Regions from separate parts of the Chloroflexus sp. genome, predicted to be linked through region 1. Evidence: riboswitches for the same ligand, from Rfam matches in the RefSeq annotation. Region 1 holds a riboswitch; the other holds the start of a gene.

Region 1 (10,728 bases):
GATGTTACATCTACCTCTTCTGCTTATAGCACCGACACCGTCGTTACTGTTCAGATAGTAACCGTGCTCCGAGCAAAAACCCATACCCACGCACCGGCTGAATAATGCCAGGCAGCTTCCGGCGCAATCGAGCGAGTCGGGCTTTCACCAGTTCACGTGCTTCACAATATTGCATTTTTCGCTTGTAAATCAGATCGGCCAATGACTCAAACGAAGCTATCTGACTCGGTAATTGCGACAGATAGTGAATAACTTCAAGCTCGCATTGATTAAGCGGAATCTCGCGATTGTTGAACAAGGCCCGTGCTACGGCTGCATTTACCATCAAGGTTGGCCACGACGATGTATCTACGACCAGCGCTTGAGGATGAGGGGAGGGTTTCGTTGCGATGTCGGGGGAGATGTGTGCAGGTTTCGTCGACCGCTGCCACAGACACGAAAACCGCTCGGCAGAACATGTCGGGACAAGCTTGACCAGTTGATCGTGGTGGTTATCAAGCCAGTGACTATTGAAAATACGAGGGATTCGACTGGCAATCAGTGCGTAATCGCGAAGTGAGGCATTGATCCGATCGATAATCAGATAATCAAACGCCATCTGGTTCACATCATCATAGGCTGAACGAACATCACTGACTGCCACTACTGCCCAATCCAATCGGTTAAGTAGCTGGGTTAAGCGGTTGCGGCGGTCAGGCTCATGCTCCACGAGGAGGATAATCCCTTTTAGCATGGCGCTAACCCCTGTACTACTCATATGGATATGCCAACTAGTATAGAGAGCCGTAGAAGAAAGTCACAATCACCCTTTATTCCTAGTAACAGTTAGTACTTTTACAACGATGAGAGAAAAATTTATACGTATTGATACTTCTCTTAAACCGTTACTTTCACAATATCGTACTATTGTATATCAATATTCGATACCATCCATTACAAAAAACTGAACAAAAAGCGGTCTGTCATATCAAAACAAGAAATCCATGCTTGAACAGGAGCAAGTTGGCACACAGCCAACCAGGTAGCTCCGCCTAGCATGGAATTCGGTTAGAGAATTGAAACCGTTATTCTGTATCCCCCGCTTCGTCTAGAGCAAGACGAGCAGCAGATCGAGTGCATCCTACCGCTTCGCAGCAGCCATCATCGCGGTAAACTGGGCAAAGAGATAGGTCGCATCGTGTGGACCAGGCCCGGCTTCAGGGTGATACTGTACACTGAAGCAATGCAGTTCTGGATAGCTAAACCCTTCCAACGTCTGATCGTTCAGGTTGATGTGGGTCAATTCAACGCCTGCCGGTAACGAATCCGGATCAACTGCAAAGCCGTGATTTTGCGAGGTAATCTCCACCCGCCCCGTTGGCAGATAGCGTACCGGATGGTTCGCCCCGTGATGACCAAACGGCAACTTGTACGTGCGTCCACCTAATGCCAGCCCCATCAGTTGGTGACCGAGGCAGATACCAAAGATCGGCAATTTACCCAGCAACGCGCGCAACGTCGCCACCGCATAGGTCGCCGCCGCCGGATCACCCGGCCCGTTTGAGAAGAAGATGCCATCAGGTTGGAGCGCCAACGCCTCAGCCGGTGATGTCGTCGCCGGAACGACGGTCACCCGGCAACCATGATCGACTAAGCGCCGTAAGATGGTGCGCTTGATCCCAAAATCGTAAGCCACCACATGGTACGTAAGCTCTTTGGCGGGGCCGTTGGGGTAGGGCGGGGTAAACGGCTCGCTGTTCGTTGTCCAATGGTACGGTTCGGGACAAGTCACCACCTGCGTTAGGTCTTGGCCTTCCATCGGTGGTGCAGCTCGACACTTTGCTAACAGGGTTTCAATCGACTCGCCGGTGGTTGAGATAATCCCGCGCATCGCACCGGCAGTACGAATATGGCGCGTCAAGGCCCGTGTATCGACCTCGCTAATCGCGACAATCCCGTAGTCACGCAACAATTGGGATAGGCTCCCTCTGGCCCGCCACGAACTATAGTGTTCGCTATAACTGCGCACGATAAAGCCCGCTACTTGCGGCTGGATCGATTCAGGGTCAAAATCGTTGACGCCGGTATTTCCAATATGCGACGCAGTCATCGTGACAAGTTGACCACAGTAGGAAGGATCGGTCAGAATCTCTTGGTAGCCGGTCATGCCGGTGTGAAACACCACCTCACCGATCCGCTCACCGGGAGCACCAAACGAACGACCGGGAAACACACGACCATCTTCAAGCACAAGTATTGCATCCATTGTCATGTTCTCGTGGTGGGGCTTGGGCCAATAGCCATTGCCTGCCGAGTCATTTGCGGTATTGTATCATAAGCGTTCGCGCCGGTGGTGGAGAACCGACGCGCTGATGATAGTTTTATTATGTCAACTACCGATACTACCTGTTCCACGCAAACGACCGCAGCAGAGTAGCCATTTCAATTGCGGCTAATGCGGCGTCACTCCCACGATTACCGGCTTTTGTCCCGGCGCGCTCGATAGCTTGTTCAATTGTATCGGTCGTGAGTACCCCAAAAATGATCGGTACGCCGGTGGCTAAGGCACTGGACGCAATGCCGTTTGCCGCCTGCCCGGCGACGTAATCGAAATGGCTGGTTGCTCCTCGAATCACGACCCCTAAGCAGATGATGGCGTCGTAATACGGGCGATCATCGGCAGCACGTTTGCGCTCGGCCATGCGTTTGGCGACCAACGGGATCTCAAACGCACCTGGCACCCACGCAATATCAATATCATCAGTGGCAACACCGTGCCGCGTCAAAGTATCGATTGCACCACGCAACAGCTCACGCCCAATCGTATCGTTGAAGCGCGAGATGACAATCCCACAGACTAAACCGGCGCCGACCAGTTGACCTTCAAAGGTTTGCCCCATTGCTCGCTCCTATGCAGTTACTATCATCGGCTCAACCTGCTCGATGCGCCGGCGGTACGCGATGAGATCGGCAATCGATAGCAGGGTGAGTCCATGACGAGTAGCAAATCGCTCCAGATCGGGTAAACGTGCCATCGTACCATCAGGATTCATAATCTCGCAGATAACCGCCGCCGGATAGAGACCGGCCAAGCGGGCCAGATCGAGCGATGCTTCGGTTTGACCGGGTCGGACGAGCACGCCGCCGTCTCTGGCCCGTAATGGAAAGACATGACCGGGCCGCACGAGATCTTCAGGACGAGTTGCCGGATCGATCAATGTCCGAATAGTCGTCGCTCGATCAAAGGCCGAAATACCGGTCGTGACTCCGTAGCGTGCTTCAACCGAAACGGTGAACGCAGTGCCAAAATGGTTCGTGTTATTGGTGGGTGGGACCATGAGCGGTAGCTGTAGCTCATCAAGCCGCTCACCGGTCATCGCGACACAGATCAGGCCACACCCTTCGCGCGCCATAAAGGTGATCGCCGCCGGTGTGACAAACTCGGCGGCAATCGCTAAATCGCCTTCGTTTTCACGGTCGGCAGCATCGACGATAATCACAAACTTACCGGCACGAAAATCGGCAATTGCGGTTTCAACGCTGGCGAACGGCATATGGCATCTCTCCGATGAACTTTTCAACATACTTTGCTAACACATCAACTTCGAGATTGACGCGACTGCCAACCGGCTTACGTGGCAACGTGATATGCTGTTGCGTGTAAGCAATTAACATAAATGTGAATGCATCAGGCAGTACCTCAACCACCGTCAGGCTCGTTCCGTCAACGGCGATGTATCCCTTTGGCACGATGTAGCGTAACAAGTCGGGGGTAGTCGCTACCGTCACCCACAGCGAATCGCCTTCAGGGTGAAACGCTGTGATGACCCCGGTCCCATCAACATGACCCTGCACAAAATGCCCGCCGATGCGCCCATTGACGGCCAGTGAACGCTCAAGGTTCACCCCATCCCCAACTCGCAGATCGCCCAGATTGGTGCGACGAAGGGTTTCGGGTGAAAGACCAACCGTAAAGGTGGAGTTGGTCAGCGCCGTCACCGTTAGACACGCACCGTTTACCGCAATACTGTGTCCTTGTTCCGTACCTTGTAACACGGTTGTTGCCTGAATGGTTAACGACCATCCGCCATCGATTTCAGCAAGTGATTCGACTGTACCAATTTCCTCGATAATACCGGTGAACATACCTCTTCCTCTGGATAAGATACATCGGCTTGTATCCACATATCGGGGGCCGCCGATTCATCATCGTCAGCCGGAATGAGTTCAACATGTATCCGACCTAAACGGGCTGCGTGCGATAAGAGGGTATATCCGCTCCCCCCAACTGGGCAAGGGGCCTGTTGACCACCGATAATCAGTGGTGCAATAAAAACCCACACCCGGTCGATCAAGCGTTCGCGAAAACATGCGCCCAGCAATTCACTCCCCCCTTCCACCAGTACCGTGAGTATCCCGCGCCGACCGAGTTCATCGAAGAGGGCTGACAGTCTCACTCGACCGTCGTCGTTGGCAGGCAAGAGCCAGACATCCACACCACGTTCGACCAGCGCACGCCGATGATCGGCAGGGATCAGCTCTGTTGCTGCCACAACTGTCTGACCGGGTAAGTCCGGATCGAACACCTTGGCCGATAACGGGACCCGTCCGCGGCTGTCAGCCACAATCCGCAGGGGGTGACGGATGCTATCAGGCGACAGATCGGGTAGGCGAGTAGTGAGACTCGGATCGTCTGCAATGACGGTACCCGCTCCAACGAGCACCGCATCGGTACGGTTGCGTAAGTGGTGAACACGCCGGCGAGCAGCAGCATTACTGATCCAGCGCGACTGACCGGTAACAGTCGCAATTTTTCCATCGAGGCTCATCGCGAACTTGGCCGTGACAAAGGGACGTCCGGTGGTGATGTGCTTGAAGAAGGGGCGATTAAGTTCAAAGGCTTCCGCTTCGCACACACCGGACTGGACCCGAATCCCGGCAGCGGCGAGCTGCGCATGCCCCTTGCCGGAGACGAGTGGATTGGGATCGGCAATGGCGTAATACACCTCGGCAATACCGGCAGCGATAATCGCATCGGTACACGGTGGTGTACGTCCAACATGCGCACAGGGTTCGAGGGTGACATACATCGTTGCGCCGCGAGCCGCTTCTCCGGCCACACGCAACGCCTCGACTTCGGCATGCGGCTCACCGGCCCGCCGGTGATAGCCTTCACCGACGATCCGACCATCTTTGACGATCACGGCGCCGACCATTGGGTTGGGACTGGTGCGACCGGTAGCCTGTTGAGCAAGCACCAATGCGCGACGCATGTACGTTTCGGGATCAGGATGCTGACACATACAAAAACCCCAAAGGAACGTAGTACCAATACTGTTCCTTCGGGGCAAAGCGATCGCAAGCGCTCGACCATCTACCAATTGCCGCGCTCATACAAAAACCCCGAACAGTGAATTGTTCGGGGTAGGTAAGCAAACCAAGACAATCCTCGTCGTCACGAGGACAGCACGGTATGCTCAACCTTCTTTCATCCCGACTGTACGGTCGGCTCCGGAGTTTCACCGGATCGTGCGAGGTGTCGGATGTGACCACCCGCTCGTGGGCTATACCACCGATCGGGAATTGCCCGGTCTTGAGTTGAAACTCAATTCCAGACTCACCCTGCCCCGAAGGTTTGCTAAGTTGTCTTTTCTATTATACACGAGAACGGTTGTCTCAGGGTAGTCATTCGATTATCATAGATCGTATGCACATTCTGCAACTCTACAAAGACTACCCACCGGTGAAAGGCGGTATCGAAGGCCACGTGCAACTACTCAGTGAAGGGTTAGTAGCACGCGGTCATCGGGTAACGGTGCTCTACGTCGCACCCGACCGGCGTGGTTGTCATACGTGGCGCAACGGGGTCGAACTAATCGGTGTGCCGCGCCTGGTTACCCTGGCTCGCACCCCATTAAGCCCAGCCCTGCTCTGGTATGCGGCACGCTTACGCCCCGACGTGATCCACGCGCATCATCCATACCCTTTTGGCGATCTGGCGCTCCTCGTCACGCGGGCCCCATTCGTGATAACCTACCACAGCGATATTGTGCGTCAGCGCATGCTGGGCCGCTTGACGGCTCCCTTGATCAATCACACCCTCCACCGTGCCGCCTGCGTGATTGCCGCCAGCCCACAATTAGCCGCGACATCACCGTGGCTACGGCGCCATCGGGAACGGATACAGATTATCCCCTTCGGCCTTCCTCCATTGCCGTTACCCAATCCAACGTTAGTGGCTGCACTACACCGGCGCTTTCCCGGTCCTAATGCATTGTTCGTCGGACGGCTACGCTACTACAAAGGCGTGGAGTACCTGATCCAGGCTATCGCACGATTACCGCGTGGTCATGCCATTATCGCCGGTGGGGATGCAACGGTGCGTGGTTACGATCTCGTGAGGCTCGCCGCCGCGTTAGGCGTTGAGTACCGGGTGCATGTGTTAGGGGAAGTTGATCAGATGACGTTACGCGCGCTCTACGCGCTCGCCGATGTGTTTGTATTACCGTCGGTGGCACGCAGCGAAGCCTTCGGTATTGTCCAAATCGAGGCGCAATTGGCCGGCCTACCGGTGATCTGTACCGAACTAGGTACCGGGACCAGTTTCGTGACCCAACACGGACGAACTGGGTTGGTGGTTCCGCCCGCCGATCCATCGGCACTGGCACAAGCGTTAGCAAGCCTCTTTAACAACCCTAACCGAGCACGCGCGCTTGGGCTGGCCGGGAGAGAACGAGCAATGACCGAATTCCGCCTTTCTCAGATGGTGGAGCGCATTGAGCAGGTGTATCGCGAGGTTGTAGACTCATGACCGTTACCTCAGGCGCCCCACTCTCGCGCCAGCATACCATCGTTGTTGCCGAGTAGACGGCGCGTTGCCGGGGCGTAGGTAGCCGGCATAGTCCGCAAAGCGGCAGCTAGCGTTGTGAGATCGGATGGTAAGGTAACCCGAAACCAGAACGGCAATTGCTCTACACGCAGCCTCTGGTGGCGTATCTGCTCCAGCCACGATAGTACTGACGTAGAGGGAAGATACGCAGCCAAAGATGAGGAACGTATCCCCAGCACATACCACCCACCCCGGTCACACGGTCCCAGCACCAGATCGGCTCCCGCCTCTAATAGCGTAAAAGCATCGCGGAGGCGCGTCTCCGGCAGATGCGGAGTATCACCACTGATTACCACCAGTGGTCCATCAACCGACTCGGCAGCAATGTGTACCGCACTTGTCACGATAGCCGTCACTCCGGTGACACGCATCGTCAACGTTTGCAAATCGGCGATAAAGGCACTCGACCACCAGCTCGCTTCAATACCGAATGACTCGCGTAACATGGCGGTACGGTCGAAAATGAGAGTTGTGCGCTGCATGCAACGCTCCATCTTTGTCGCGTGAGATCGTTCCCTATTATAGAACGTCGTAATCGCCCCCTGATCAGGAAACGGGTTCAATAGTTAAAAAATAGATGAATCTTTGCTGGTCGAAATAGTTACAGAATGAATTTATCATCACCGAGAGTTGCCTGAGTTTCATCTGACGCTTTCCCACACTGCTTCTATACTGATGAAAGCAGGCAGCGCGTTTCCTGCATACAGCCAAGGAGGCAGCTATGGGATCACGGCATGTAACGCTGGATGGCAATGAAGCAGTTGCTAACGTTGCCTATCAACTGAGTGAAGTGATCGCAATCTATCCGATAACCCCTTCCACTCCGATGGGTGAGCTTGCCGATGCGTATGCGGCCGCCGGTAAGCCAAACCTGTGGGGTGTCGTACCAACCGTGTATGAAATGCAGTCTGAGGGTGGAGCTGCCGGTGCATTACACGGTGCTATGCAGACCGGCGCTTTGACCACTACCTTCACCGCCTCGCAAGGACTGCTGTTGATGATCCCCAACATGTTCAAGATGGCCGCCGAGATGACGCCCGGTGTGTTCCACGTTGCGGCGCGCGCTGTGGCAACCCAAGCGTTATCGATCTTCGGCGATCAATCTGATGTGATGGCCGCCCGTACCACCGGTGTTGGCATGATCGCGTCAGCGTCGGTTCAAGAGGCGCAGGATCTAGCCCTCATTGCCCACGCCAGTTCACTGGCCGGTAAGCTACCGGTGATCCACTTCTTCGACGGATTTCGCACCTCGCACGAGGTGAATACGATTATTCAGCTCGAACCGGAGGAGATTCGGGCTATGATCAAGGACGAGTGGGTCTACGATCAGCGTGCTCACGCCCTCTCCCCCGAACATCCGGTGATTCGCGGTACGGCGCAGAATCCAGATGTCGCATTTCAAGCTCGTGAGCGCATCCAACCCATTCTCGATGCCTTTCCCAACGTCGTGCAGGAGCAGATGGATCGTTTCGCGGCCATCACCGGTCGCCATTATCATCTCTTCGACTACTTTGGCGCACCCGATGCCGAACGGGTGATTGTGATAATGGGATCGGGTGGTGAGACCGCCCGTGAGACGGCATTCTACCTTCATCGGCAGGGTGAGAAGGTCGGGGTGGTGATGGTGCGCCTATTCCGGCCCTTTGCCGCCGAGGCATTCCGCGCCGTCCTTCCGCCAACCGTAAAAGCCATTGCCGTCCTCGACCGCACCAAAGAGCCAGGCGCTTCTGGAGAGCCGCTCTTCCTCGATGTGGTAAGCGCATTACGCGATCAGCCGATCACGATTATCGGGGGACGCTACGGCCTCTCGTCCAAAGAGTTTACACCCGGTATGGCGGCAGCCGTCTTTGCCGAGTTGGCAAAACCCCATCCCAAAGAGCACTTCACCGTCGGGATCAACGATGATGTCAGTCATAGCAGTTTGAGCTACGATCCCGATCTCTGCATCGATCCCCCCGGCACGGTACGTTGTGTATTCTGGGGACTCGGCTCAGACGGCACGGTCGGAGCGAACAAGAACAGTATTAAGATCATCGGCGATAGCAGTGAAGGTGAGGCCGAACGCTACGCTCAAGGGTATTTCGTCTACGACTCGAAGAAGTCAGGGTCGGTGACCATCTCGCATTTGCGCTTTGGCCCCTCGCCACTGGCAACCCCCTACCTTATCGGCAAGGGCCAAGCCCAATTCGTCGCTTGTCATAACTTTAGTTTCCTCGAGCGGTTTGATGTCTTGCAATACGCTGCTCCCAACGGGGTCTTCCTACTCAACAGTCCTTACGGTCCCGATCAGGTCTGGCACCAATTGCCGACCGTCGTCCAGCGCAAGATTCGCGATCTAAACCTGCGCTTCTATGTGATTGATGCAACGGCAGTAGCGAACGAAGTCGGTATGCGTGGTCGCATTAACACCGTTATGCAAACCTGCTTCTTCGCCATCAGTGGCGTGTTACCGCGCGAAGACGCCATTGCCGCCATTAAGCAATCGATCAAGAAGACTTACGGTCGGCGTGGTGAGGCTGTCGTGAAGCAGAATTGGACTGCCGTCGATCGCACCCTTGATCGCCTCTACGAAGTACCTATTCCGCCGCCAAGTGAAGATAACGGCTTACCGATGCGTCCTCCGGTGCCTGAGCATGCACCGCAGTTCGTGCGTGAGGTGCTCGGCCCGATGATTGCCGGGCGCGGCGATGAACTGCCAGTCAGTGCTATTCCCATTGATGGCTCCTTCCCCACCGGCACCACCAAGTGGGAGAAGCGTAATATCGCAATCGAGATTCCAGTGTGGGATCCGAACATCTGCATTCAATGCAACAAGTGTGTGTTTGTCTGTCCGCACGCAACCATCCGGGCGAAAGTCTACCCTGAAGAGGCGCTCGCCGGCGCTCCCGAAGGTTTCCAGAGCGCACCGGCCCGCTTCAAAGAATTCCCAGGCCAACGCTATACACTGCAAGTCGCACCGGAAGACTGCACCGGCTGTGGCTTGTGTGTCGAGGCGTGCCCGGTCAAAGATAAGCGTGCAGTCGGACGCAAGGCGATCAATCTGCAACCGCAAGCCCCCATCCGCGCTCGTGAAACCGCGTACTGGGACTTCTTCTTAAGCCTACCCGACGTAGACCGCACGCTCATCCCATCCGGTAGTGTTAAACATACGCAGTTGTACGTGCCGCTGATGGAATTTTCGGGCGCATGCGCCGGGTGCGGCGAAACACCCTACCTCAAGCTGCTCAGCCAACTGTTTGGCGACCGTGCGATCATTGCCAACGCCACCGGCTGTTCGTCCATTTATGGTGGCAACCTACCGACCACCCCGTGGACGACCAACGCCGAGGGGCGTGGGCCGGCATGGTGCAATTCACTATTTGAAGATAATGCCGAATTTGGTCTTGGTATGCGGCTAAGCATCGACCAGCAACTTGCCCATGCCCGCATGCTCCTCAACCAACTCCGCCCTATCCTTGGTGCTGAGTTTGTCGAAGACCTGCTCAACGCCGATCAGCACACCGAAGTTGGTATTCGCGAACAGCGTGAACGAGTAGCCATCCTCAAGCAGCGGCTCCGTGAACTGATCGACAGCAACCCGCCAGAGGTGAACGCGATGCGTGAACTGCTGGCACTAGCCGATGTGCTGATCAAACGCAGCATCTGGATTGTTGGTGGCGATGGCTGGGCCTACGACATTGGCTTTGGCGGTCTCGATCACGTCTTCGCCTCAGGGCGCGATGTCAATATCCTCGTGCTCGACACCGAAGTCTACTCCAATACCGGCGGGCAGGCGAGCAAATCTACTCCAACCGGCGCCGTTGCCAAGTTCGCTGCAAGCGGTAAAGGCGGAGTTAAGAAAGATCTGGCCCAAATCGCGA
Region 2 (10,728 bases), 110 kb from region 1:
CATTGTCGCTGCAAGTTCATTCACCGGCACATTCGCACCAAGATAGATCGTATCGCTCACAACAGCAGTTGCACCGTAGGCATCACGAGTTTTTACGTAGACGGTACGCCAGCCCTCGCCATCGGCCAAACGGAAGCGAGTTTCGTTGGTGAACGGTTGCCAGTTGGCGTTCACAAAACAGGGGTTATCGGCGATCATCATTGCAGTGGCGGGACGACGACCGATAAAACCACCAGTTTCAGCCACTTGGTATATGTAAAGCGACACATCAGGGTTGAGAGTTGCGACTGCTTCGTACTCGACGATCACCGGCGCATATGCAGCATCGTTGCCAAACATCTGGGCAATGTAGCCGCGCCCGTCGCTGGTGCGGCGGTAATAGCCCAAACCAATCTCGCGATGGCCGGGACTGAGTAGATTAGCCCGATGACCAGGGCTGTTAAGCCAGCCATTAATCGCGGCTTGCGGCTGCATATAGCCACAATACGCATTTTCGGCTCCACTTGAGCCACGATATCCAAAACGCAATGCTCGTGCATCAGGCCACTCACCATTGGTATCTTGATGACCACAGTAGGGTGTTGGCCGGTTCTCAACTGAATCCCACGCAAACCAACGGGCAGCATGGGTTAACTGGCGATTCCAACGCAACGGTGGTTGACCGGCTTGTCTCAGTCGGGCTACGTTCCCGTAGTAGACGGCGTGTGCTTCATCGAGGAGCAGACTTGGAGTTTGGGTGGTAGGATCGAACGCCAGAACCGGCGCGATAGTGAGGCAGCCCAGCACAAACAGGCTGATCCAGTGAGTGAAGAATCGCTTGCGCATGCGCTCTCCTTGGGGGGATGGGTTGGTAAACCTCGTAAGCTCTATTGTACATGCCGTTTTAGTAGCAATCAAACCCAGCGGACAGTCATCTGAGGTTACACTCGCTGGTAGGGTAGTGCTGCACGTCTTTGCTATGATTTATACACGAGGCAAGGAGCGGCTCGCCATGTCAGGCTGAAAGCGCTGGAGACTGCGCACCGGCGGCCCACGCCCTCTAACCGGGCTGAGGGGAGACCGTATATCCCCAACCGGAGAGGGGCTAAGGGGGCTTTATCCCCCAGCGGGTGCGAGGCTAGGGATGAGAGCACCCAAAACCCCTTTGCGCCCTTTGCGCCTGGATAAAATGACCACGCGGGATACTGCGGTAGTTGAAGATGAGAGCATCCAAAGCCCCTTTGCGTTCTTTGCGCCTTTGCGTTAAAACCTCTGCGCCCTTTGCGGAGCCGAACAGCCGTCCGGCTCGACGGCGCCTTGACGTTAGCCCTCACCCCAGTTGCTCGCGCGGAATGACGCTGGTCAGGGTTCAGATTTCTTACCTTGACACTAACGCGCTATTGATGCTATTATCACCAGTGACAAACGATCTTCGGGGCAGGGTGAAATTCCCGATCGGTGGTATAGCCCACGAGCGTGTTGAGAGGCACGCAGGATCCGGTGAAACTCCGGGGCCGACGGTTATAGTCCGGATGTAAAGAAGATCCAGATATGGGCAATCGCAGGCGACGTGCGAAGTGCGCGCCTTTGCTCCGTTGCTGTTACAGGTGGGTTCATCACCTGCGCTGTTGCCGTATCTGTCCCCCGAAGAGCGTTCGCTCGGCGGGGGTTTTTGATTCCCCGCCAGAAAGGAGATGGTGACGATGCAGCAAACTTTGCCAATGCCCACTCCCGCGCCGCGAGCCAAACCGTGGCGGCGCTTTGAATGGCCGGCGCTCGGCTTGCCGGTGACGTTGCTGGCATTGCTGGCACTCTGGCAGACGGTGGTGAACGTCAGCGGCTATCCAGCTTTCATTCTGCCCTCGCCGGCGCTGGTTGCCAGCCGGTTTGGGCAGGCGTTGAGCAGCGGGCTGCTCTGGCAGCACACGGCAGCCACTCTGAGTGCAGCCCTGGGCGGGTTCGCGTTGGCGTTACTGGTCGCGCTTGTGCTAGGGTATATCCTGGCTCAAATCCGCTGGCTCGAACAGGCGTTGGCGCCGGTGTTGGCGGCCAGTCAAGCGATCCCGGTCGTTGCCGTCGCACCACTGATCATTCTCTGGTTTGGCGCTGGCCTGACCTCGAAGATAATGGTCGCTGCTTTAATTACTTTCTTACCGATCTTGATCAACACCATTGTCGCTATTCGCAGCATCCCACGTGAGCTAATCGAGATGGCACATATTAGCGGAGCGAACCGTTGGCAACTGCTGCGCTACGTCGAAGCGCCGCTGGCGCTGCCGGTGCTGTTTGGCGGCGTGCGCACCGGCTTGGCACTGGCTACCACCGGTGCTGTGGTCGGTGAGTTTGTGGCCGGACGCACCGGTTTGGGGGCGTTGATTAACATTGCACGTGGTCTCTTCGATACACCGCTGATCTTCGTAGCACTGACGACACTCGCGCTCATTACGCTGACCCTCTACGTGCTAGCCGGCCTGCTCGAACGGCTACTAGTGTGGTGGGAGGATTAGATACAACTTTCCTAAGTTGCATTACTCTCGTATATCTGGCACCCGAACAGAAGATACTATCCTAACGAGGGAACGAATATGAAGCTGCGTTTCATGCTATTCATTACCCTGATCTTCATCATCACGGCGTGTAGCGCACCGACTCCGGCGCCGACGGCGGCCCCGACAAGCGCGCCGGCGGCCAACCCACAACCGGCGTTGCGCACAGTGACGCTGGCGATGTCGTACATTCCGAACATTCAGTTTGCGCCTTACTATGTCGCGGCGGCGAAGGGCTATTACGCCGCGGAAGGGATTGAGGTCAATTTCGACTACAACTTCGAGAATGACGTGCTCCAGCGAGCAGCGACGTGGCCGACCAGTGGTGTTGCTTTTGCTACGACCAGCGGTACTTCGGTATTGCTCGCTCGCCAGCAGGGGTTGCCGGTCAAGACAGTGATGACGCTCTACCAGCGCTTCCCAATCGCGTTTTTTGCTAAGGCAAACGTGCCGCTGGCGAGCGTCAACGACCTGCGTGGGCAAACCATCGGCATCCCCGGTCGCTTCGGCGAGAGTTTCTATGCGCTGTTGGCGGCGCTCTATGCCGGCGGTATGACCGAAGCTGATGTGACGGTGCAAGAGATCGGGTTTACGCAGGCGGCGGCGGTGATGGAGGACAAGGTGCCGGTGGCGATTGGCTACGCGATGAACGAGCCAGTGCAATTGCGCGAGCAAGGGGTGGAGGTGAATGTGTTGCTGGCCGCCGACGTCTTTAATCTCGCTGCTAATGGAATCGCCGTCAGCGAGGTGCTGATTGCGCAAGAGCCGGAACTGGTGCGGAAGTTTGTGCGGGCCAGTTTGCGCGGGTTGGCCGATACGCTGGCTAATCCGGCTGAGGCGTTCGATCTGAGCCTGCAATTCATCCCCGAAGCGCAGCTCGGCAATCTCGACTTGCAGCGGAAAGTGTTGGAAGAGAGCTTGCCCTTCTGGCAGAATGAGCTGACGGCGCAACACGGGTTGGGTTACACCGACGGCCAACTGTGGGTGCGCACCGAGCAGTTTATGCGCGAGGCAGGTTTGCTGGCTGGGTCAGTGGAGGTGGAGAAGGCCTATACCAATGAGTTCGTGCCGGGCAAATCGTGAAATGCAAAGCCGCGAAAGGGTTAAACGCTGAGGCGCGAAGAACACAGAGGACGCGAAAGGGTTAAACGCTGAGGCGCGAAGAACACCGAAAACGCGACAGGGTTAAACGCTGAGGCGCGAAGAACACAGAGGACGGAGAGGGTTTTTGATAGGGAGACGGACGGATGTCCGTCTCTACACATATTGGGGCGTTATGGGGTTGGGGAGACGGACGGATGTTCGTCTCTACTAGCCATTGGGCACCATACTGCGTAAGAAATGAGCAATCGCTTCAGCCACCATTGCGCGCGCAGCGATAGCGTGCGCTTCTGGTTGATCGAGCACCTCACGCGAGAAAAAATAGGCCATCATCGGTCCGATTAAGAGACGAGCGGCAATCTGCGGGTCGGTACGGCGCAACCGTCCTAATTCCATCTGACGTGCAAGATAGGTAGCCAACGCATTCATTGCCCGCCCTGGTCCAATCTCATTGATAACCCGTGCTAATTGCGGGTGGCGTAACACCTCACCGATCACAATCTTGCCGATAGCTACTGTTAGCGGCTGATCAATCGCCTGCGCCAACCGTTCCCCCAGTCGCGGTAGCACTACATCGGGCGGTTCATCACCCAACTGCTCAACCGCATCAACAATCGGGACTAGCGGCATCCGCTCTCGAATCACCTGATAGAGTAGGTCGGTCTTATCTTTAAAGTAGTGATAGATCAGGCCAGGAGAAGCGATACCGGCGGCGCGAGCAATATCGCGGTTGGTGGCGCGATCGAAGCCAAGACGGGCAAAGGCATCGAGTGCGCCATCGATGATTTGTTGGCGGCGTTGTTCGGTTTCATCACGTGGCATATTGATTCCCCTCGTAGCCCCGCACGGCATCCCCGTAGCCCCGCACGGCCGTGCTGCCGTGCGGCTGTACAAATTATGGTCCATTGAAGGTTATCACCGCAGTCATGTTCCAGTGCAGGCGTGGATTGGTCTGTGTCAATTCTATTGTTGCTGCATATACTACCTCACCCAGCCGTTCGGCGCCGTAGGGTTCGATGGCGAGCACACGGCCCGGCAATGTGACGCCGGGCAAGGCATCGAATGTTATCTTTACCATTGTGCCCGGTGCTATGCGCATCGCATCGATTTCGTTGAGATCGATGGTTTCAATGCGCCATGCACTGAGATCGCCGAGCAGCAGTGCCAGCGCAGTAGGTGTCGCTAGTTCGCCAAGACGCAGTTCGAGACGAGCAACGGTGCCGGCAAATGGTGCGCGCAAGGTCAGTTTGTCGAGTTCGAGGCGAGCTTGGGCAAGTGCCGCTTCAGCAGCGGCTACTTCGGCTTGAGCTAAAGCTACCTCTTCTTCCCGTGGGGCAGCATTGACCTGCGTCGCTTGGGCTTGCGCCAAAGCAAGTTGTGCAGCGGCGACGGCCAGTTGTGCTTGGCGCGGATCGCCGCGCAAACGGGCTAGCGTCGCTTCAGCGGCGGCAATGCGGGTATCAATCGCAGTCAGTTTATCGGCGGCCGGTGGTGATAGTAACGCAGCCAACCGCGCTTCGGCTTCACGTAAGCGCGCTTCGGCAGCAGCTATGCCCTCGATCTCGGCTTGTGCTGCCTGCTCGGCATTGATCCGGGCTTGCGCCAACGCGACCTCAGCGTTCTGCATTGCGTGCAGCGCAGCAGCTTCGGCGTCAATGCGTGCCTGTGATAGCTCATCTTCACCTAAACGTTGCTTCAGCTCTTCGTTTTCCCAATGGATGCGACTGTAATCAGCTTGACGATCGCGCAATACGTTGGCCGCTTGTTCCACCGCTAATTGAGCATTGACTTTCGCTGCGGCTAGCGCGCTGCGTTGAGCGGCAAGATTGGCGGCTGCCTGATCACGCGCTGCTTGGGCCTGAGCGACTACTTCCGGATCGGCGCCGGCCAGCAGTTCGGCGCGAGCGGCCTTGGCTTCGGCCAATTGGGCTAACACGGCCTTCTCATCAGGCGCAGCAACTGACAGCGCCACCTGCGTCGCTTGAGCGGCAGCGACTTGTACGGTAGCTTCAGCGACTGCCCGTGTTTCCGGCGCAGCACCGGCCAGAAGTTGGGCATAGCGGGCCTGCGCGCGGGCGAGATTGGCTTCGGCTTGCTGCACGGCCAACCGTTGCGCCCGATCATCGAGCTGGACCAATACCTGTCCGGCGTTCACCTGCTCGCCTTCGGCTACCAAGATTGCACTGACCATCCCACTACGCTCAAAACGCAACTGTTCCAAAACCGCGCCAACCGTAACCAACAACAAAAATTGCACTGACCATCCCACTACGCTCAAAACGCAACCATGCGTATTGCAGCGGTACAACACGCCCTTCAACACTGACCGGCGATACGACAGTGTCGCCGGTGGGAATAGGGGGTGGAGCAGACTGCGCTCCCGGCCCGTTGGGTCCAAAGATCGCATAGGCACCACCCGCGATTAAGATGACGGCAACCAAAGGAATAATGAGCTTGCGCATATCAGCTCGCCTTTCAACCCACAATCTGACCATCGGCCACCAGCACCGTCCGCCCAGCCCGCCGGGCCAACTCGCTATCGTGCGTCACCATCACAATCGTCGTGCCGAGACCGGCCAACTCAACGAACAACTCAAACACCGCTTCAGCAGTCTGCGAATCGAGATTGCCGGTCGGCTCGTCGGCCACCAGCAGCGGCGGGTTATTAGCTAATGCGCGCGCAATCGCCACACGCTGCTGCTGCCCGCCTGACAAGGCTTGCGGCAACTTCTCGGCTTGATCGGCCAGCCCCACCCGCTCGAGCAATGCTAATGCCCGCGCACGCCGTTCGCGCGGTGTGCCGAGATGGGCAAAATCCATCGGCAACATCACATTTTCCAACGCGGTGAGGGTCGGCAAGAGCTGAAAAAACTGGAAGACGATTCCGACCGTGCGTCCGCGCCACGCCGCCATCTGCGCGGCGGGCATACGCATCAAATCGGCCCCGGCCACCAACACCTCGCCGCTGCTGGCCCGGTCAATCCCGGTGATAACGTTGAGCAAGGTTGATTTGCCGCTGCCCGATTTGCCCACAATCGCGACAAACTCACCCGGCTCGATGCGCAGATCGATCCCGCGCAGGGCCAGATAGTCGCCAGCGGCGGTGGCATAGGCTTTGGTGACGGATGAGAGCAAGATCAGTGGTTGGTTCATAGGTTTTGTGTGTTTATATCGTTGATGTTGGTTAGGGCCGATGGCACAGGGGATTTCCAATATTCTCTGCGACCCTTCGCACCCTTAGCGTCTTTGCGTGTACTATCTTTGCGTCTTTGCTCCCTTGGCGTCACGGCAGACGGACAACCGTCCATCGCTACTGCCTATTTACCCCCTTGGCGTCTTTGCGTTGACCGGTGGCTACAATAGATTGTCGGCAGTATAGCACTTGTTGATTGATCGGTCAATCAATAAATTGCATGCTTCGGTGAAGGATTGTTAGCGGTGAGGTAACGCAACAAACGCTCACGCAAAGGCGCAAAAAACGCAAAGGCGCAAAAAACGCAAAGGCGCGAAGAACGCAAAGGTGCAGCGCGCCCGCCGTGCGAGAGCAGGGACCGGAGGTTGAGAGCGCTACGGCCCCATCCGCAAACGCACACTCAACCCGGTGTAACGACGTTCGACTTCAGCGGCTGCGATGGCGGCTGCGACGGCACGTTGCTCACCCACGATAACCACTAACTGTCGTGCCCGAGTGACAGCGGTATACAGCAGGTTTCGGCGGAGGAGAGGCCAGTGTTGGAGTAAAAACGGTACTACCACCACCGGATATTCACTGCCCTGGCTTTTGTGAACGCTGAGCGCGTAAGCGAGCGCAAGATCGTCGAGATCGATGCCACTGTAGCGGATGATACGCCCATCTTCAAACCGCACGACGATGATCTGTTCTTGAGGATGAATGGCAATCACTTCGCCGGTGTCGCCGTTGTAAACATCGCGCTCGTAGTCGTTGCGCTGTTGAATGACGCGGTCACCGACCCGAAAGACGGTATCACCACGGTGATATTCGGCGACGCCGGGACGCGATGGATTGAGCGCGGCTTGCAGCGCGGCATTGAGTGCGGCTACACCGGCAACCCCTTTATGGGTTGGACTGAGTACTTGAATGTCGCGTCGCGGGTCATACCCGAACCGGCGTGGGATGCGTTCCACGACCAGCTCAACGGTGAGCTTGGCGCAACGCTCGGGGGTCTCGGCAGCGAAGAAATAGAAGTCATCGTATGCTTTCCAGTCCGGTAATAGACCTTCGTTGATACGTCGCGCATTGGTCGCAATGCCGCTACCGTCAGCTTGGCGGAAGATGGCGTCGAGATGGATCCGCGGCACTATGCCACTGTCAATCAGATCGCCAAGGACACGACCTGGCCCGACACTCGGCAGTTGGTCGGCGTCACCGACGATGAGAAGGTGTGTGTCGGGTTGTACCGCTTTTAGCAGTTGATTGGCCAGTACTACGTCGAGCATACTCGCTTCGTCAATGACCAGCAGATCGCATTCGAGCGGGTATTCGGCATTCCGACGAAATGAACCGTCAGCGCCATATTCCAACAGCCGGTGGATGGTGCGCGCTTCGATCCCGGTGGCTTCACTCAACCGACGGGCAGCCCGTCCGGTTGGTGCGGCCAGTAACGAGCGGTAGCCATGGGCGAGAAGTAAGATCACGAGCGCGCGCAAGCTGGTGGTTTTGCCGGTGCCCGGTCCGCCGGTGAGGAGCATTACCGGTGTCGTTAACGCGGTGCGCACCGCTTGCTGTTGCAGAGGACTGAGCTGCAAGCCCCGCCGTTCGGCGAGATGGGCAAAGACTTTTTCCCATCGACTAGAGGCGTAGCGTTCAGCCAGTGCTGTGCGCTGTACCAGGAAACGACGGATCGCGTTCGCGACACCGATTTCGGCAAATGCTAACGGTGGGAGGTAAATCGGCTGGAGATCCGGATCGGTAGCGGTGACGACCGTATCGCGCCACAACAGGTTGTTCGCCAACAATGTGTCAAGCATCGTCACCACCTGCGCCTGCGACACCGTCAGGAGTGCAGCGGCACGCTCGATTAGTTCTAGCCGGGGCAGATAACAGTGCCCTGCATTGGAAGCTTGACCCAAAGCATAGCGCAACCCAGCCGCAATCCGGCGTGGGTCGTCGCGGGCAATGCCGAGGCCGGCGGCGATGGTGTCGACGGTACGAAACCCCACTCCATCGACTTCATCTGCCAACCGATACGGCTCGTGTTGGACAATACTCAGTGCATCATCACCGTAATGCTTGTAGATACGTACCGCGACCCCGGTCGGCAAACCAAAGTCTTGCAAGAGGAGCATCAGGTCTTTGATCCGCTGTTGCACTCGCCATGCCTCGGCGATCAATGCTGCCTTCTTACGCCCCAAACCCGGTACTTCGCTTAGCCGTTCTGGTTCGCGGTCGAGCACATCGAGTGTGTACTTACCAAATGTTTCGGTGATGCGTTTCGCCATCGCCGGACCCACCCCTTTGATCAACCCACTCCCCAAATACCGGCGAATACCGTCAATCGTAGCAGGGAGACGGCTCCGGTAGGTCTGCACACTAAACTGACGTCCATGGGTTGGGTGATTACGCCACTCACCTTCGAGGATCAGGTGCTCGCCGGGTCGAACACCAAGCAGTTTACCGACAATAGTGACAGTACAACGTTTACCGGTTGGGCGTAATCGCGCAACGGTGTAACCGTCGCTCTCACTCTGAAAGGTGATCCGTTCGAGGATGCCATCAAGTTGCGGCATAGCGTTCGATCTGCATTTGTGTCACTTGCTGCGTTATTTTTATCTTACCGGAAATATGGAGACGCATCATGTACTGCTGATGAGCATCGGTACTGCGCCGACCAGCCCGCTCCAGCACACACACCTTTGGGGAGATGATGGAACAGCGCGCAAAATGTTACACACCGACAAAGAGTAGCACGTGCAGCTTGCCCCAACGAGCAAATCGTTCGCGATCTAACAGGGGAGCAGGTATCGCCAGAGTACTTACCGCTCCCTATCTGACGACGTGCGGCGTAGCACGCCCACTCAATACCGTCACCAGATTCTCGGCGGCGAGGGTGGCCATACGCACGCGGGTCGCGATACTCGCACTACCGATGTGGGGAGTGAGTACCACGTTCGGCAAGGCAAGCAGCGGGTGATCCGGTCCGATTGGCTCGCGCTCAAAGACATCGAGACCGGCGGCCCACGGACGACCGGCGCGCAGCGCAGCGACCAGCTCATCTTCGCGCACAAGCGGTCCACGGGCGACATTCACAAAAATGCTGGTCGGTTTCATCAGCGCAAACTGAGCGGCCCCAAACATACCGCGCGTCTCATCGGTGAGCGGCGCCGTGACCACCACCACATCACTCTCGGCTAGGAGATCATTCAGTGGACGATATTCAGCCCCCAACTCGGCGGCAAGGGTAGGGTTAGACCGACGATTGTAGTAGATCAACCGCATACCAAAGCCACGTCCGCGTCGCAGCACGGCCTGCCCGATACGGCCCGCACCGACCACACCGAGTGTACGACCATAGACATCTTGCCCGACCATTTGCAGCGGGTACCAAGGACCCCACTCACCGCGCTCGATCAGTTTGTGGCCCTCCACGACGCGACGGGCCGCAGCTAACAACAACGCCCACGCCAGATCGGCGGTAGTTTCGGTCAGTACATCAGGCGTATGAGTAAGTGTAATCCCACGCGCCGCCAGCGCTGCGCGGTCAATGTTGTCATAGCCAACCGCCATGATCGACACGGCGCGCAAACGCGGCGCCGCAGCGATAACTTCGGCGTCGATACGGTCGGTGATCAGGCAGAGTAGCCCTTCAGCAGCAGCAACCCTATGCAACAACTCGTCACGCGGGATGGGCGTCTCAACTTGGTCCCACCACGAGACAGTGCAGTGTTCGGCGAGGATTGCCATCGCCGGATCGGGTAACTGACGAGTGACAAAGATAGGCGGTTTTATCTTCATTGTCTTGAATTGTCAAATACAAGATAACCACATGCACATCGCGCTTCACGAGCGCTTACCGCTGCCTATGTGACATTAATTCTCCACCACAATCACATGAATCTGTGGCGGGCCATGAATACCGAGCGA

What was found. Region 1 has a riboswitch for FMN ahead of ribD (bifunctional diaminohydroxyphosphoribosylaminopyrimidine deaminase/5-amino-6-(5-phosphoribosylamino)uracil reductase RibD). Riboswitches for the same ligand answer to the same signal wherever they lie in the genome.
Region 2: linked by a shared signal. The riboswitch ahead of AC01ZF_RS00630 (ABC transporter permease) and the one ahead of ribD (bifunctional diaminohydroxyphosphoribosylaminopyrimidine deaminase/5-amino-6-(5-phosphoribosylamino)uracil reductase RibD) in region 1 are both predicted to bind FMN.

The regions. Positions count from the first base shown of each region.
Region 1 covers NZ_JBWGQH010000001.1:250,750-261,477, forward strand. The annotation lists gene AC01ZF_RS01070 (hypothetical protein) at 44-757, opposite strand; gene carA (glutamine-hydrolyzing carbamoyl-phosphate synthase small subunit) at 1,121-2,245, opposite strand; gene ribH (6,7-dimethyl-8-ribityllumazine synthase) at 2,382-2,879, opposite strand; gene ribB (3,4-dihydroxy-2-butanone-4-phosphate synthase) at 2,889-3,533, opposite strand; gene AC01ZF_RS01090 (riboflavin synthase) at 3,514-4,125, opposite strand; gene ribD (bifunctional diaminohydroxyphosphoribosylaminopyrimidine deaminase/5-amino-6-(5-phosphoribosylamino)uracil reductase RibD) at 4,053-5,282, opposite strand; FMN riboswitch at 5,456-5,618, opposite strand; gene AC01ZF_RS01100 (glycosyltransferase) at 5,687-6,790, shown strand; gene AC01ZF_RS01105 (DUF2064 domain-containing protein) at 6,799-7,350, opposite strand; gene nifJ (pyruvate:ferredoxin (flavodoxin) oxidoreductase) at 7,590-10,728, shown strand, end outside.
Region 2 covers NZ_JBWGQH010000001.1:142,621-153,348, forward strand. The annotation lists gene AC01ZF_RS00625 (CAP domain-containing protein) at 1-825, opposite strand, end outside; FMN riboswitch at 1,404-1,528, shown strand; gene AC01ZF_RS00630 (ABC transporter permease) at 1,683-2,486, shown strand; gene AC01ZF_RS00635 (ABC transporter substrate-binding protein) at 2,565-3,608, shown strand; gene AC01ZF_RS00640 (TetR/AcrR family transcriptional regulator) at 3,837-4,448, opposite strand; gene AC01ZF_RS00645 (HlyD family secretion protein) at 4,522-5,847, opposite strand; gene AC01ZF_RS00650 (hypothetical protein) at 5,828-6,088, opposite strand; gene AC01ZF_RS00655 (ABC transporter ATP-binding protein) at 6,102-6,779, opposite strand; gene recD2 (SF1B family DNA helicase RecD2) at 7,194-9,374, opposite strand; gene AC01ZF_RS00665 (2-hydroxyacid dehydrogenase) at 9,631-10,599, opposite strand; gene AC01ZF_RS00670 (LutC/YkgG family protein) at 10,675-10,728, opposite strand, start outside.